3 regions of the Pseudomonas corni genome follow, and region 3 is predicted to be linked to each of the others. Evidence: riboswitches for the same ligand, from Rfam matches in the RefSeq annotation. Region 3 holds a riboswitch; each other region holds the start of a gene.
The links. A riboswitch is a leader RNA that binds a small molecule or an ion and turns the genes downstream of it on or off. The one in region 3 is predicted to bind cobalamin.

Region 1: it holds a riboswitch for cobalamin, as region 3 does, so the genes downstream of both, cobO (cob(I)yrinic acid a,c-diamide adenosyltransferase) here and cobW (cobalamin biosynthesis protein CobW) in region 3, are expected to answer to the same signal.
Region 2: it holds a riboswitch for cobalamin, as region 3 does, so the genes downstream of both, ACWKV9_RS12585 (ABC transporter substrate-binding protein) here and cobW (cobalamin biosynthesis protein CobW) in region 3, are expected to answer to the same signal.

The regions. Positions count from the first base shown of each region.
Region 1 is NZ_JBSKHW010000001.1:590,711-595,864, reverse strand. Features, by position in the region: gene ACWKV9_RS02675 (cobyrinic acid a,c-diamide synthase CobB) at 1-1,061, opposite strand, end outside; gene cobO (cob(I)yrinic acid a,c-diamide adenosyltransferase) at 1,072-1,683, opposite strand; cobalamin riboswitch at 1,793-1,993, opposite strand; gene ACWKV9_RS02665 (PQQ-dependent sugar dehydrogenase) at 2,141-3,487, shown strand; gene ACWKV9_RS02660 (C40 family peptidase) at 3,546-4,082, opposite strand; gene ACWKV9_RS02655 (C40 family peptidase) at 4,179-4,865, opposite strand; gene ACWKV9_RS02650 (NAD-dependent deacylase) at 4,941-5,154, opposite strand, start outside.
Region 2 is NZ_JBSKHW010000007.1:30,592-35,745, reverse strand. Features, by position in the region: gene ACWKV9_RS12605 (aromatic alcohol reductase) at 1-492, opposite strand, end outside; gene ACWKV9_RS12600 (winged helix-turn-helix transcriptional regulator) at 539-997, shown strand; gene ACWKV9_RS12595 (helix-turn-helix domain-containing protein) at 1,188-1,532, shown strand; gene ACWKV9_RS12590 (HipA domain-containing protein) at 1,532-2,263, shown strand; cobalamin riboswitch at 2,372-2,564, shown strand; gene ACWKV9_RS12585 (ABC transporter substrate-binding protein) at 2,706-3,719, shown strand; gene ACWKV9_RS12580 (FecCD family ABC transporter permease) at 3,716-4,732, shown strand; gene ACWKV9_RS12575 (ABC transporter ATP-binding protein) at 4,729-5,154, shown strand, end outside.
Region 3 is NZ_JBSKHW010000004.1:268,047-273,200, forward strand. Features, by position in the region: gene cobN (cobaltochelatase subunit CobN) at 1-1,204, opposite strand, end outside; gene cobW (cobalamin biosynthesis protein CobW) at 1,208-2,287, opposite strand; cobalamin riboswitch at 2,401-2,619, opposite strand; gene ACWKV9_RS10005 (IclR family transcriptional regulator) at 2,781-3,638, opposite strand; gene ACWKV9_RS10010 (aldehyde dehydrogenase family protein) at 3,741-5,154, opposite strand, start outside.

The sequences.
Region 1 (5,154 bases), on a different contig from region 3:
TTCTGCATCACCGCCTCGCCCTTGAGCAAGCCAACCAGCTCGGCGCGCTGACCATCGACGTCCGTCAAGGCATCGAGCAGATACAACATGCCCCCGCATTCGGCCAGCAGCGGTTTGCCGTCGGCATGATGCTGCCGGATCGCATCAAGCATCGGTTTGTTCTCACCCAGTGCGACGTGGTGCAGTTCCGGGTAACCGCCCGGCAAATAGAGGCTGTCGGCGTCGGGAATCTGCTGATCACGGATGGGCGAAAAGAACGACAACTCAGCACCCATCGCCCGGAGCAAATCGAGACTGGCCCCATAGATGAAGGCAAAGGCTTCGTCATGGGCGATGGCGATACGCACGCCTTTGAGCAGCGGCTCTGCGGTAATGAAGTCCGGTGCATCGAACCTGACAGCAGGCGGCAACGCGACTTCGCAAGTGCTGGCGAGCGCATTGGCTGCAGCATCAAGGCGCACATCCAGATCGTTCAGCTCGCTGGCTTGAACCAGGCCCAGATGCCGGCTCGGCAGTTCGATCCCGGTTTCCCGGGACAGCGCGCCGTACCAGCGCAAGCCTTCGGTAAGGCTGCCCTCCAGCAGTTGCGCGTGGCGCACGGTCCCGACCCGGTTGGCCAGCACGCCGGCAAACGGCAGGTCCGGCTGATAACGGGCCAGCCCCAAAGCCAGCGCGCCGAATGTTTGTGCCATGGCGGTGCCGTCGATCACACCCAACACCGGCACGCCAAAACGTCGCGCCAGGTCCGCGCTGGAAGGCGTGCCGTCGAACAACCCCATCACCCCTTCAATCAAAATCAAGTCAGCATCAGCGGCAGCTTCCCACAACAGGCGTCGGCTTTCGTCCTCCCCTACCATCCACATGTCCAACTGGTAAACGGAGTTACCGCTGGCGCGTTCGAGGATCATCGGGTCGAGAAAGTCCGGTCCGCACTTGAACACTCGAACCTTGCGGCCTTGATTGCGATGCAACCGGGCCAGGGCCGCTGTAACGGTGGTCTTGCCCTGACCGGAGGCGGGAGCGGCGATCAATACTGCAGGGCATTGCCTGGCTTGAATCATGAACGGTCACTCACAGCTCAATGCCCTTCTGCGCGCGAATGCCGGACTGAAACGCGTGCTTGACCACGGCAATGTCCGACACTGTGTCGGACAGATCGATCAATTCCTGCTTGGCGCCACGGCCAGTCACAACCACGTGCTGCATCGGCGGACGCGACTGCAGATCGGCAAGCACCTGCTCAAGATCCAGATAGCCATGTTTGAGAGCGATATTGAGTTCATCGAGGATCACCAGGCCGATGTTCGGATCTTGGAGCATGTCTTGAGTCACGCGCCACGCGGCTTCGGCGGCGGCGATATCGCGCTGGCGATCTTGAGTTTCCCAGGTGAAGCCCTCGCCCATGACGTGGTAGCGCACCTGTTCGGGGAAGCGGCGAAAGAACAGCTCCTCGCCCGTGCTGTTGCGGCCCTTGATGAACTGCACCACGCCGCACTGCATGCCATGGCCCATGGCGCGGGCTAGCATGCCGAAGGCCGAGCTGCTTTTGCCTTTACCGTTGCCGGTCAGCACCAGCAACAGCCCGCATTCGTTGGGGGCGCTGGCAATACGCTCGTCCATCACGGCCTTTTTGCGCAGCATGCGCGCCAGGTGACGTTCGTCGCGTTCGGGGGTTTCGCTCATCTCAGCTCTCCGCTTGAGGGCAAGTAGGCGCAGACGGAGAGCACGAGCAGGCACTGGCAACACGGCGCCTGTTAGACAGGCCGTGACGCAGAGCATCGCCCTCCGAAATGCTGTGGAATTGGATCAGGCCGGTCTCCGGACTCATGAGCGAACGTTCGGGCCGCGCGCCTTCCCATGTTCAGAGAACACAGTGGCATTGTGCGTGGCTTTTCTCATTTACCGTTGCGGAGGCAGTGCCGGAATCTAACCGGCTTCCCTGTTTCACCCTGTCGAGACTGGTCCGAAGGGCACCTGAAACAAGTGGCGAAGGGTAGAGGGTTGAGGTTTGAGCGTCAATCAATGCGGCTCCCCATCGGCACTTGGCACAGACCCGGGTTGCCGGTTGAACCTAAGAAGGCTCAGGTACCTCTACCTAGATACACAAAAATACTAAATGCCTACGAAATGGAGATCGACAATGTTCAAGCTCAGACCTCAGGTTGTCTTGGTGCTGCTGGTTGCCGGAGGGCTCGCGGGCTGCGGCGAGTCATCGAAACTGCAAGTCAGTGAAGGCATGGGCACATCCCCCAAACTGCCCGAGCCCAACAAGACGTTGATCCCTACCGTAAACATCGCGCCCGCCGTCGGCTGGGCCAATGGCGCCAAGCCGACTGCGGCGCCAGGCACTCAGGTCGTCGCGTTCGCTGAAAACCTCGATCATCCACGCTGGCTGTACGTGCTGCCTAACGGTGACGTGCTGGTGGCTGAAACCAATTCGCCACCCAAACCCGATGACGGCAAAGGCATTCGCGGCTGGGTGATGGAGAAAGTCATGGGCCGCGCCGGTGCTGGCGTTCCCAGCCCGAACCGCATCACCCTGTTGCGCGACAAGGACCACGACGGCGTCGCTGAAACGCGCACGGTGTTCCTGCAAAACCTCAATTCGCCGTTTGGCATGGCGCTGGTGGGTAACAAATTTTACGTTGCCGACACCGATCGGCTGATCAGCTTCAACTATGAAGCCGGCCAGACCTCGATCAGCGGTGAGCCCACCAAAGTGGTCGATTTGCCGGGCGGCACGCTCAACCATCACTGGACCAAGAACGTCATCGCCAGCAAGGACGGGAAAAAGCTTTACGTGACCGTTGGCTCCAACAGCAATGTGGGTGAAAACGGTCTGGACAAGGAAGAAGGTCGTGCCGCTATTTGGGAAGTGGACCCGGCGAACGGCTCGCACCGAATCTTCGCGTCCGGGCTGCGCAATCCCAACGGCATGGATTGGGAACCCCACACCGGGGCGCTGTGGACAGCAGTCAACGAGCGTGACGAAATCGGCAGCGATCTGGTGCCTGATTACGTGACTTCGGTGAAGGATGGCGCTTTCTACGGCTGGCCATTCAGCTACTACGGCCAGCATGTGGACGTGCGCGTGACGCCGCAGAATCCTGATCTTGTGGCAAAGGCCATCCCGCCTGATTTCGCAGTAGGCCCGCACACGGCTTCATTGGGCCTGACATTCGCTGATGGCAAAACCTTGCCAGCGCCGTTCACTGAAGGGCTCTTCATCGGTCAGCATGGTTCGTGGAATCGCAAACCCTACAGCGGTTACAAGGTGCTGTTTGTGCCATTCAAGGACGGCAAGCCCAGCGGCACGCCGGTCGATCTGCTGACAGGCTTTTTGAGTTCAGACGAAAAGGCGCAAGGCCGTCCGGTTGGCGTGATCAACGACAATAACGGCGGGCTTTTGGTCGCCGATGACGTCGGCAACAAGATTTGGCGGGTGACAGCGGCGAAGACTGCTCAGGCTTCTAGCGCGGCAAAATGATTCGCCGATAAATCTGTGGGAGGGGAGCTTGCTCCCTTCCACACCATAGTTCAGGTCTTTATTGCCGCGCCAGGCTCGAAGGCTGAATCACGCGCTTGGCGTTCAGCCAGGCTTTCTGCCAATAGGGCTTGTCCAGGCTGTCCAGTTTGACCGTGCCACCGGTTGCGGGTGCATGCACGAACCGCCCTTCCCCGACATAGATCCCCGCGTGGCTCACATTCGAGCCGCCGCTTGTGGCGAAGAACACCAAATCACCGGTCTGCAACTGGCTGCGGCCTATGTCCGGGCCACGCAAGGTGATCATGTCCCGGGTAGAACGAGGCAAGCTGATACCGGCAGCGTCTCGGTAGACGTAGCCAATCAGACCACTGCAATCGAATCCTGAATCGGGAGTATTGCCGCCCCAGCGATAAGGCGTGCCCACCAGCCCAATGGCACGGACAAGCACGTCATCAGCAAGCGGGGAGGAAAAGTCAGAAGGAGCGGAAACCACGGGCTTGGGAGCAACCCGTTTCGGAGCTGGCGGCGGAGGGCTGGCACATGCAGCCAGCAACAGAGCCAATGACACGACAATCAGGCGAACCGGTAACGACATAAACACAACAACCTATAACAGGATGCGGCTTGAGCCCCCAGGAATCAGGAGCTGGAAGTGCGTACAAACGGGGTTTTCCGGTTTGTACGCCCGGTATCAGCGGTGTTGGCGCTTGAGTGTAGTCGAGCTCATTGCGGTCGTGGTCTCGGCAACCTGGGAAGGTGCCATGGCCAGCGCGCGCTTGGCTTCGATGAAAGTCTTGGCCCAGTAGGCATCGTCCAGGCTGTCTACCCGAACACCACCACTGCGACGGCTGCTGGAGTGAATGAATTGATCATCACCCAGATAGATACCGGCGTGGCTGACACGACCACGGCCTGCGGTGCTGAAGAACAGCAGATCGCCTGGCTTGAGATCGTTGCGTTTAACGAGGGGAGCGTCGACGTTGATCATTTCACGCGTGGAACGCGGAAGGCTCATGCCGGCTTCTTCACGAAAGAGGTAACCGATGAAGCCGCTGCAATCAAAACCTGAAGAAGTCGACGTGCCGCCGAAACGGTAGCGCGTACCGATCAGGGATTTGCCTCGCTCGAGGATGCTGTCTGCCAAAGCTGGCAGCTGGTACGGCTTGCTGTCAGCAAACTGCGCCAGCTCATCTTCGGTGGCGATTTCGTCTTGCAGTACCGAAGCGTAATCAGCTCGCTGAGCGGCAGACTGCGCGGTAATCGAATTCTGGAGATTCTGGTGTTGAACCTGTTGTTGCGATGCTGGCATCTGGGCCGCGCAGCCGAACAAGAGGGTAACAAGTGCGAGAGGCACGAGGGGTGCTAAGCGATTCAGCATGGGCACGACCGTGGCGAGAGTGTAAAGAAGCCGAGACTATGCCTTCTATCATCCTCATTTGCAAATTCAATCGAATCAAATGTGACTTACGAGGTCCGCCATCACATCTAAGGCCCTGCATTTCAGGAACACGTCCATCTGCGCAGAATGATCGGTTTGCGAGGGATTAATCTCGGCGGTAAAGCCTCCAGATACCCTCGCGCGCAGCATCGGCTCGTGAATATACGGAAAGCTGGCAGTTGTGCCAATGCTTATAACTGCATCGAAGCCTTTTGCCATTTCTTCGTAC
Region 2 (5,154 bases), on a different contig from region 3:
CGTAGAAATGATGATCCACCCGGTTCGTTCCTGAGCCCGCAGCCGGTCGCGGACGTCGAGTTGTTCATCGAACAGGTCCTGAGGACTGCCCCGCCCGATCAGGTCGTAGTCGACACCAAACTGCCACGGCACGAAACGCTGTACCCCGGCCTGCAACGCCGCATCGCACAGCTTGCGCTGGGTGCCCGGCCCCGCCGCGAATCCGACACAGCTGATCACCGTGTCGAACCGCTCGAAGATGGCGGCCAATGAGCTGACTTCAGCACTGACCAGATCGGCGGGCTCGATCCGCACACCCCATTCGCGGATCTTGTCGATCTCGGTACGCTTGGACGGTGCCTGGGAGTCGATGGATTCAGGACGCAACAGCACCGAGAGACTCACATCGTGCTTACCGGCCTGAGTCGCCAAACCCTGCAGCACCGCGAGCCCCAACTCACCGGCACCCAGTACCAGAATTCGCTGTTTGACGTTTGTGCGATCAGCTTGCATGGTCACTCCTGGATAGCGTTTTCAACTTCAGAGAGGAGATCTTGTCATGCCCCTTGAGGCACCAGAAGTAGGCACACCGGTGATACCGCGGGGTCTGGACGCGCAGGAAGTGGTCCGCAGATCACAAGCCGCCTGCGCCGCGTTGAGCGAAGACGAAGACGGCCTCAAGCGCGACATCCTCGGCCATTCGGGCAACCGCTGGTCCTTGGGCGTCGTCCACGCTTTAGGCGTGAAGAGCCCGTTGCGCCATGCCGAACTGCGCAGGCAGCTTACGGGCGTCACCCAACGCATGCTTACTCACACGCTGCGTCAGCTTGAACGTGACGGTCTGATTACCCGACGCGATTTCAACGAAGTCCCACCGAAAGTCGAGTACGCCCTCACTGAATTGGGCATGGGTTTGCTGGTGCAGATGATCCCGCTGTGGACATGGGTGGTCGAAAACTCCGACGCCTTCACCGCCGCGCGTAAGCGCTATGAGCAGCATTCAAATGCGATGTCGTGAGTGTGGGCTGTGAAGCGTCGGAGCAAGCAAAAATCACTTCATCGCGTTTTTTTCACGCTATATAAGACTTATCTGCATAAGCTTTATCCTGATTAAGACGCATATTTTTGAATATTAAGCGTTCCATTTAAAATTTTAATACGTGCTATGGTCAGCCTTATCCAACTTAAAGCTTACGGTTATACGTGTTATGGAAAACTTCTTCCCGGTCATTTGTGCCGATAGCCTTAGCAGAATAGGCCTTCTCGTCAAAGCGCAGCGCCTTTCACTCGGCCTGCGCCAGTCGGACCTCAAGACAGCAATAGGAATCTCCGAACATACCCTGCGCAAAATTGAGAGCGGCTCGGAACGGGTCGATCTTCGATCATTCATGCTGGTGCTCTGGCGACTGGGCCTCACTGAGCGCGTGTTCACGTCGCTCGACGGGATAGAAACTACTTCGCAAATTACCCGTCATACCGATGGTGACGCCACTTACCAGAGCATCGCATCGAAACGGGTCCGATTGTCCAAACCCAAGCCGGAGGCATTCTGATGTCCCGTGCCTACATCTACATGGAGCACCCTTATACCGGGGCGGTGCTGACGCTTGGCCGCCTCACGCTAAATGGAAAGTTGGGCGAGTTTGTCTATGCCCCTGATCACGTGGAGCGTGGTGGCTGGGTGCCCGACCCCATCAATTACCCGCTACGGGCCGAGGCATTTGTCGGCATAGCAAAAAATCGTGGTATTCCTGGCTTCATCAACGACGCCATGCCGGACGGTTGGGGCGAGCGCCTGCTTCATCGCGCTTACGGCGAAGTGTTGGCCCCTATTGATTACTTGCTCAAATCGCCCAACAACGACCGCATCGGCAACCTCATGGCAGGGACCGCCAGAGACCCTACTGAGGGTGTGGGCCACGGTACAGTTCCGACGTTGAAAGGTCTGGCAAAATTTATCGAGGCCTGCGAGGCGGTATACGACGGTCAACTCGATGAGGCATCCATCACTACCCTCAACATTCGCCAGCAGCGATCCTCCTTGGGTGGCGCACGGCCCAAACGAACCTTGCAAGACAAAGGCATGCTAATCCTGGCCAAGCCCCGCGACCGATTCGATCAGTACGATTTGCCAGCGATTGAGTTTGCCTGCATGACCTTCGCCGCATCCAAAGGCTTTAACGTCGCCAACACCGCCCTGCATGCAGAGAACCCAAGCACATTGCTGGTCGAGCGTTTTGATCGCACGCCGCTTGCCGAGTTGCGGGGTGGGAGCAAGAGCTGAAGGACCATTACGGGCAGTGGCTCAAGGGGCCGGAACTAAATATGGTCCATAACGCCGTGGGCTCAGTTCGCATGCGCAAGTAGCCGGTTGTTGCCACCCCCAACGATCGACTACCATGCCGCCGCCGGTCCCGAACGGGATTAATAGGGAATCCGCGATGCCCCCAACGCATCAAACGGAACTGCCCCCGCAACTGTAGGTGCCGAGCCTGCTCCTGAACTGCCACTGGGTTTGAATCCGGGAAGGCTGGAGCCGGTGATGACGCACCAGTCAGGAGACCTGCCGGCCAAGCAAAATCACTAACCGGCGGGGTGTCCGGGAAGGACACCCTTGGGTCGTGCCCGGTTGAAATCCGGCACCCCGCTGCATCAATGGCAGCGTTCAAGTGTGTGTTTCCAGTCCGTACCCCTGCTCCGTGTACGGTTCAACTGGAGATTGCGACATGCCGTTGCTGCGCGCTGCCACCCTGTTCACTGCCCTGGCCCTCCCCGCCCTCGCCTGCGCTGCCCCCACGCATTTCCCGCTGACGGTGCAGAACTGTGGCAGCACGCTGACCTTCGCCCATGCGCCTGCGCGCGCCGTGACCATTGGGCAGGCGGGCACTGAAATGCTCTATGCCATGGGCCTGGGTGACAAGGTGGTGGGCACGTCCCTGTGGTTCAACGACGTGCTGGCTAAATACAAGGCGCAGAACGACGCGATTGAACGGCTCGCTGACAATGCACCGAGTTTCGAGTCGGTCACCGCCAAACGCCCGGAACTGGTCGCGGTCGAGCTGGAATGGATGGTCGGCCCGCAAGGCGCGGTTGGCACCCGGGAGCAGTTCCACGAGCTGAACATCCCCACTTATCTGATGCCCTCCGACTGCGAAGCCAAAGACAATTCGGTTGGTGCCGACGGCACCCGGCTTGAGGCGTTTCGCGTCGAGAGCATCTACAAAAGCATCAGCCAACTGGCGGAGATCTTTGACGTTCAGTCGCGCGGCGAGCAGCTGAATGCCGAACTGCAGGCGAGTCTGGCCCGGTCCGTCGCCATGGCGCAGAACAATGCCTTCAAGCACGCCAGCGCGCTGTTCTGGTTTTCAAGCCCGGGGCTGGCCCTCGACCCCTACGTGGCCGGCCACAAGGGCGTTCCAGACTTCATGCTCAATACCATGGGCCTGCGCAATGTGGTGGACTCCGATGAGGAATGGCCCACCGTTGGCTGGGAAACCATCGCGAAAGCCAATCCGACGTTTCTGGTCATCGCTCGCATGGACCGCCGTCGTTTTCCGGCGGACGACTACCAGAAGAAACTGGAATTCCTGCGCAGCGACCCGGTGACGCGCAACATGGACGCCGTAAAAAACAACCGCATCATCATCCTCGACGCCATGGCGATGCAGGCCAGCACTCGCACCTTCGAAGGCCTGGAAACGCTGGCTAACGCCATCAACAGCTACGACGCTGCGAAATGACGACAGTGCTTGCCCGTACTCTGTTGGCCCTCGCAATCTTGCTCTTCGCGCTGGGGGCAGGAGTCACTATCGGCGAAACCAATATCGAGCCCGGCGTCATCTTTCAGGTGTTGGCCAACAAGCTGTGGGCCGCCGGTTATCTGATTGATCCCATCGATGAAGGCATTGTCTGGAACTACCGTCTGACCCGGGCCCTGGTGGCCGCCGCCTGCGGGACCGGGCTTGCTACTTGCGGGGTGATTTTGCAGTCGCTGCTGCGCAATCCGCTGGCCGATCCCTACCTGCTCGGCATCTCGGCCGGTGCTTCCACCGGCGCCGTGTTGGTGGCCCTGCTCGGCGTGGGTGCAGGATTGATTTCTCTGTCGGTCGGCGCGTTTGCCGGTGCGCTTACGGCCTTCGCCGTAGTGGCGTTGCTGGCACGGGCCAGCGGTGCGTCCGGCGCTACCGGGCAAATCATCCTGGCGGGTATCGCAGGCTCACAATTGTTCAATGCGCTGACTGCGTTTCTGATCACCCAGTCCGCCAGCGCCGAGCAGGCTCGGGGCATCATGTTCTGGCTGCTGGGCAATCTTAGCGGTGTGCGCTGGCCGTCCGTTTGGCTGACCGTCCCGACCGCGCTGATCGGTCTAATCATTTGTCTGTGGCACCGGCGAGCGCTGGACGCATTCACCTTTGGCGCAGATTCGGCCGCGTCGCTGGGTATTCCCGTGCGCCGCGTGCAGATATGCCTGATCAGCTGCGCGGCGCTGGTCACGGCGGTGATGGTGTCGATCGTCGGTTCCATCGGCTTTGTCGGGCTGGTCATTCCCCATGCCGTGCGATTACTGACCGGCACCCAACACACACGCCTGCTGCCAGCCAGTGCGCTGGCCGGTGCGGTGTTTCTGATCGCCGCCGATGTGCTTTCGCGAACCCTGATCAAGGGCCAGGTGATCCCGGTCGGGGTCGTCACCGCATTGGTCGGCGCGCCGGTCTTTGCCTTGATCCTGATCGGTAGAAGGAACCCCCGATGAACCCTGCCACGCTTGTCGATAGCGATGTCGCACTGAGTTGTTCAGGTCTGGGTTTTCGCGTGCGCGATGCCGATTTGCTGCGGGATATCGACCTGCAGGTCTACCGTGGCGAAACCCTCGGTGTGGTGGGCCCCAATGGTTCGGGCAAATCCACCCTGCTCAAACTGTTGGCCGGGTTGCGCGTTCCGAGCGCCGGCGTTGTCCAGCTCAATGACCAGCCCATTGCTGGCATGAATCGCCGAAGCGTGGCGCAGACCCTAGCCGTGGTGGAGCAACAGGCCGACACGCTGGACGCGGTGTGTGTCTTTGATGCCGTTGCGCTAGGGCGGACCCCTTGGCTTTCAGCGCTCACCCCGTGGTCTGCGGATGACGATGCCATCGTCGAACAGGCGCTGGCCGATGTCGACGCCACGCACCTGAAG
Region 3 (5,154 bases):
GGGTATCGAGACCGACGCCATTGCCGATACGCCCATCGCGAGTCGGGTAATTGGCCAGGATCAAAGCCACCCGTTTATCTTGATTGGGCAAGCGGCCGAGCAGCACCCAGCGCCGCGCCAGTTCAGCGACGAAATCCATGCGCTCGGGCTGGGCGCGATAACACACCACATCGGACTGACTGCGCTCGCTATACCAGGCCAGGTCCTTGAAACTGATTGGCCGGCTGATGATCCGCCCGTCCAGTTCCGGCAGCGCAATGTGCATCGCCAGATCCCGAGGGCCCAGGCCTTGCTCGCTGGCCTGCCATGCCGGTTCGTTATCCTGGGCGCAGATCGCCTGGATCACCGGGATATTGCGGCGAAACGGCCGCAGATGCGGCGCTTCCGGGCTGGACTGGGCGAAACCCGTGGTGTTGAGGATAATCTCGGCGTCCGCTTCGTCCATCCAGTCCTGGACTGCGCTCAGGCAGGCGGGCTCTTTGAGGCTGGCGACGGCGATGGGCAGCGGATTGATGCCCTGAGCCAGAAGGCGCTCGCAGAACACGTCGATAAACCCGGTATTGGCGGCCTGCAAATGCGAGCGATAAAACAGCAGCGCCGCGACAGGTTGGTCCGGCAGCCAATCGGCTTGCCAGTCACTCAGTTCAGCGCTGGCCTTGTGTGGGTGATAAATAACGGTGCGCGACAGCGTAGACGGCTCGCTCCACGGGTAATCGCGACCCAGCCAGCCACTCGCCAGGCACCTATAAAGCTGGAGCGCGTTGTGTTTGCCGCCCTGGCGCAGGAAATGCCAAAGCCGCTCGGCGTCTGCCGGCGGGACATTGCTCAGGCTGCTCAGCTCAGGATCGGGACGATCGTCGCCCGGCACCAGAATCAGTTTCACTCCCCGCGCCGCCAATTCCACCAGCCGCTCGACGCCATAGCGCCAATAGCCAATGCCGCCGTGCAGGGAAATCAGGATGACCTTGGCGTGACGGAGCACCTCGTCCACGTAGAGGTCGACCGAGGCGTGGTTTTGCACCTGCATCGGATTGGCCAGACGCAGACTGGGGTAGTCGTCAGGCAGTTGCTGCGCGGTTTCAGCGAGCAACGCCAGATGCGAGTCGCCGCTGCACAGAATCACCAGATCGGCGGGGGTTTGCCCCAGGTCAGCGATGCTGTCGTCGGGTACGAAACCGCCGGGCTGGGTCCTGAGCAGGTGCATGGATTAGCCTTCTACCGCCACAACGGTGACCGCAGCGCGCAATTGGGCTTCGAGTACCGCCGCGTCAAGCTCTTGGCCGATCAGTACCAGATGCGTGACGCGCTCTTCGTCGGCTTTCCAGGCGCGGTCGAAGTGCTTGTCGAAACGCGTTCCCACGCCCTGCACCAGCAGGCGCATCGGCTTGCCGGGAACCGCCGCGAAACCTTTGACGCGCAGGATGCCGTGCTGCACGACGGCCTGGGTCAGCGCGTCCAGCAACAGGCTTTCGTCCGCTTGCGGCAGGGTAATTGAGATTGAATCGAAGGCGTCATGATCGTGGTCGTCATGGTCGTCACCTTCGTGATGATCGTGGTGGGTTTTGCGGCCGTCGATGTGCTGCTCGGATTCCGCACCAAGGCCCAACAGTACGCTGATCGGCAGCTGCCCTTTGCTGGCCTCGATGACTTTCACCGCAGGCGGCAGTTCTTCGGCGACTTCGGCGCGCACGGCGGCCAGAGATTCGGCGTCGAGCATGTCGGCTTTGTTGAGGATGACCAGATCGGCGCTCGCCAGTTGGTCAGCGAACAGCTCGTGCAGCGGCGATTCGTGGTCAAGGTTCGGATCGAGTTTGCGTTGGGCATCGACCTGATCCGGGAACGCGGCGAAGGTGCCGGCCAAAACTGCCGGGCTGTCGACCACGGTGATCACGGCGTCAACGGTGCAGGCGCTGCGGATTTCAGGCCACTGGAAGGCTTGGACCAAGGGCTTGGGCAGCGCCAGGCCGCTGGTTTCGATGAGGATGTGGTCGAGGTCGCCGCGACGGGCGACCAGTTCACGCATCACCGGGAAGAATTCTTCCTGCACCGTGCAGCACAGGCAGCCGTTGGCCAGCTCGTAAACGCGGCCGGTGGCTTCTTCTTCGGTGCAGCCGATGGTGCATTGCTTGAGAATGTCGCCGTCGATGCCCAGCTCGCCAAACTCGTTGACGATCACGGCGATGCGACGCCCTTCGGCGTTGTCGAGCATGTGGCGCAACAAGGTGGTTTTGCCCGAGCCGAGGAAGCCGGTGACGATAGTGACGGGAAGTTTGGCCAGTGTTTTCATCGGATACCCTTTGGCGGTGCGGCGGGCAAAGGGGACGAGAACCGCACAGCGCGGGCGCTGGCCGTTCGATTCGCCACCGGATCACCCCGCCCGGTTGTAGTGAGAATGCGTGGACGCAATGTCCGGTCGAGGCAGGTCTCCTGGCTTACGGTGGCGCTGGCGGTTTGGTTGAAATCCGACAGGCATTCATCGCGCCTTCCCGCTCGCGCAGTGGCTGTGCAATGAACATGACCGTTTACAGTTGCGGGGGCAGCTGCGGCGTTGACCGCATTCCCTTCTTAGCGCCGATCTGACAGAACACAGACCGGCGAACCTCGACTGCGCAAGGCTACGCAGTGGGCATGGTCAGGTCAATGACGGGTTGATGGCTGGGGCTTGGGCGCCGCTTGATTGCGGGAGCCCACGTGTTGGTGAGCCGGCGATTGCGATGCGTCAGGCAGCCCACCTCGCGAACAAGTTCGCTCCTACAGGGACCGCCATTCTCTGCACCCGGCTATCGAAACCCACCCGAACGTTGACTCCAGCCGGCACTGGAAATCGCATGGGCGGTATGGATGAGTGCCGGCGCAAAGGCTTTGCGGGCGTCTTCGAAGCTCCAGCGGCTGGCGGGCACCGAGATGTTGATTGCGCCCAGCGGCATTCCCCCCGCATCCACAATGGGCGCGGCCAGACTGATATCGCCGAGGAAGTATTCACCCTCAATGCTGCTGTAGCCCTCCTCCCGCGCTTGGGCAATCTTCTTCAATAAGGCATCGATATCGGTGACGGTGGCGTGGGTGTGAGACGGTCGGGGCATGGCGTCAAGCAGATCTGCGCAAGCCTCGGGATCGAGGCGCGACAGGTAGGCGCGGCCCGACGCCGTGCAGTACATCGGCAGGCTCAGGCCCAGCGGCATCGGGATCATGATCTGGTTGTGACTGGGAAAGCGGGCGACAAACACCATTTGATCCCCGTCAGGTTCTGACAGATTGCAACTCTCGTGGCATTCGCGGTTGAGCTGATGCAGATAGGGCGAGGCGCGATCGATCAGGCTGTTGGTCTGCAAGTATCCGAAACCCAGGGACAGCGCCCGGGGAGTGAGCTGATAGCGCTTGCTTTGCGGGTCCTTGCGCAGATAACCCAGGGTTTCCAGCGTGAAGGCAAAACGCTGGGCCGCGCTTTTGGTAATGCCCGTGGCGGCGGCGATCTCCGGAAGGTTCATGCTCGGATTGCCCGCACGGAACGCCATCATCACCTCCAGCCCGCGGGCCAGCGTACTGGCGAACAGCGGCGATTGTTCCGGCGCAGTCTTGTCGGCGACGGCCTCCTCAGCGGGCAGTTTGTCGTTTGGCATGGACTCGGACTGACTCATGATGGCTCGCGAATAATGATTTTTTATTGATGTCGGAATTGCCGCAATGCGGGCACAACCCAGGATCAACACGCCGCGACTGTACCCGACACATGGCAGGCGTCAACCGCCCAGGTGCACCCACACCGATTTGGTTTGCGAGTATTGGGTCAGCGCTTCCAGACAACGATCACGACCGTTGCCCGACTGTTTGAACCCACCCCACGGCTGGGTCATGTCGCCATGATCGAAGCAGTTGACCCAGACAATTCCGGCCTCTACATCACGGGCGAAGGTCAGCGCCTTATCGATATTCTGCGTCCAGACGGAGGCCGCCAGCCCATAGATGGAGTCGTTGGCGATCTCCAGCGCATGGTCGAGCCCCGTCACGCGAATCGCCGCCGCCACCGGACCGAACACTTCTTCTCGGGCCAGGGTCATCTGCGGGCTGACATCGGCATACAGCGTCGGGCTGACATAGGCGCCATGCTCAAGACCTTTGGGAATACCGCCGCCAAACACCAGACGCCCGCCTTCGGCATTGGCTTTGTCGATGTAGCCCAGCACGCGTTTCTGCTGCTGAAAAGACACCATCGAGCCCATGCGCGTGGCTGGATCTAAAGGGTCGCCCGGCAGATATCGGCCCTGGGCGACCTCACTGAATCGCTCGATGAACGCGTCGTAAATGCTGTCCTGCACCAGCAACCGGGAGCCTGCGTTGCACACCTCACCCTGATTGGCATAAATGCCGTTCACGGCGTAACTCACGGCCCGATCCAGATCAGCGACGTCAGCGAGAATGATCTGCGGGCTCTTGCCGCCGCATTCGGTGGTCACGCGCTTCATGTTCGATTGGCCGGCGTAGATGAACATCTTTTTGCCCACCTCAACCGAACCGGTAAAACCGATCTTGTCGACATTCATGTGCAGCGCCAGCGCCGCGCCCGCCTCGGCGCCATAGCCCTGCACCACGTTGAACACCCCTGGCGGACCACCCGCCTGCATGAACAACTGCGCCAGCAGCACGGCGCTGGACGGCGATTGTTCGGCAGGCTTGAGCACCACCGAATTGCCCATGGACAACGCCGGGGCCAACTTCCACGCGGCCATCAGCAGCGGGTAATTCCAGGGCACGATCAGGCCGACCACGCCCAGCGGCTGACGGAGGATGTAGTGCAAGGCCTCCGGCGTCGTACTGGTGACGGAGCCTTCCAGCTTGTCGATGGTTTCGGCAAAAAACTGAAACGACAGCGCCGAATACGGTACGTCCACTTCCAGCATGTCGGTGATCGGCTTGCCCATGTCCAGCACGTCAAGGAGCGCAAAGGCTTCGGCGTTATCGTCGATCAGCGCGGCGAAGTGATACAGCACGGCCATGCGATCCCTGGGCGCCAGGCGTGACCAACTGCCGGATTTGAACGCCCGTCGCGCGGATTTAACCGCCTCGTCGATGTCGGCATCGCTGCTGCGTGGCGCGCTGGCGTGGACTTTGCCGGTTGCCGGGTTGACGACCTCGAACGTCTCACCGCTGAGGGCG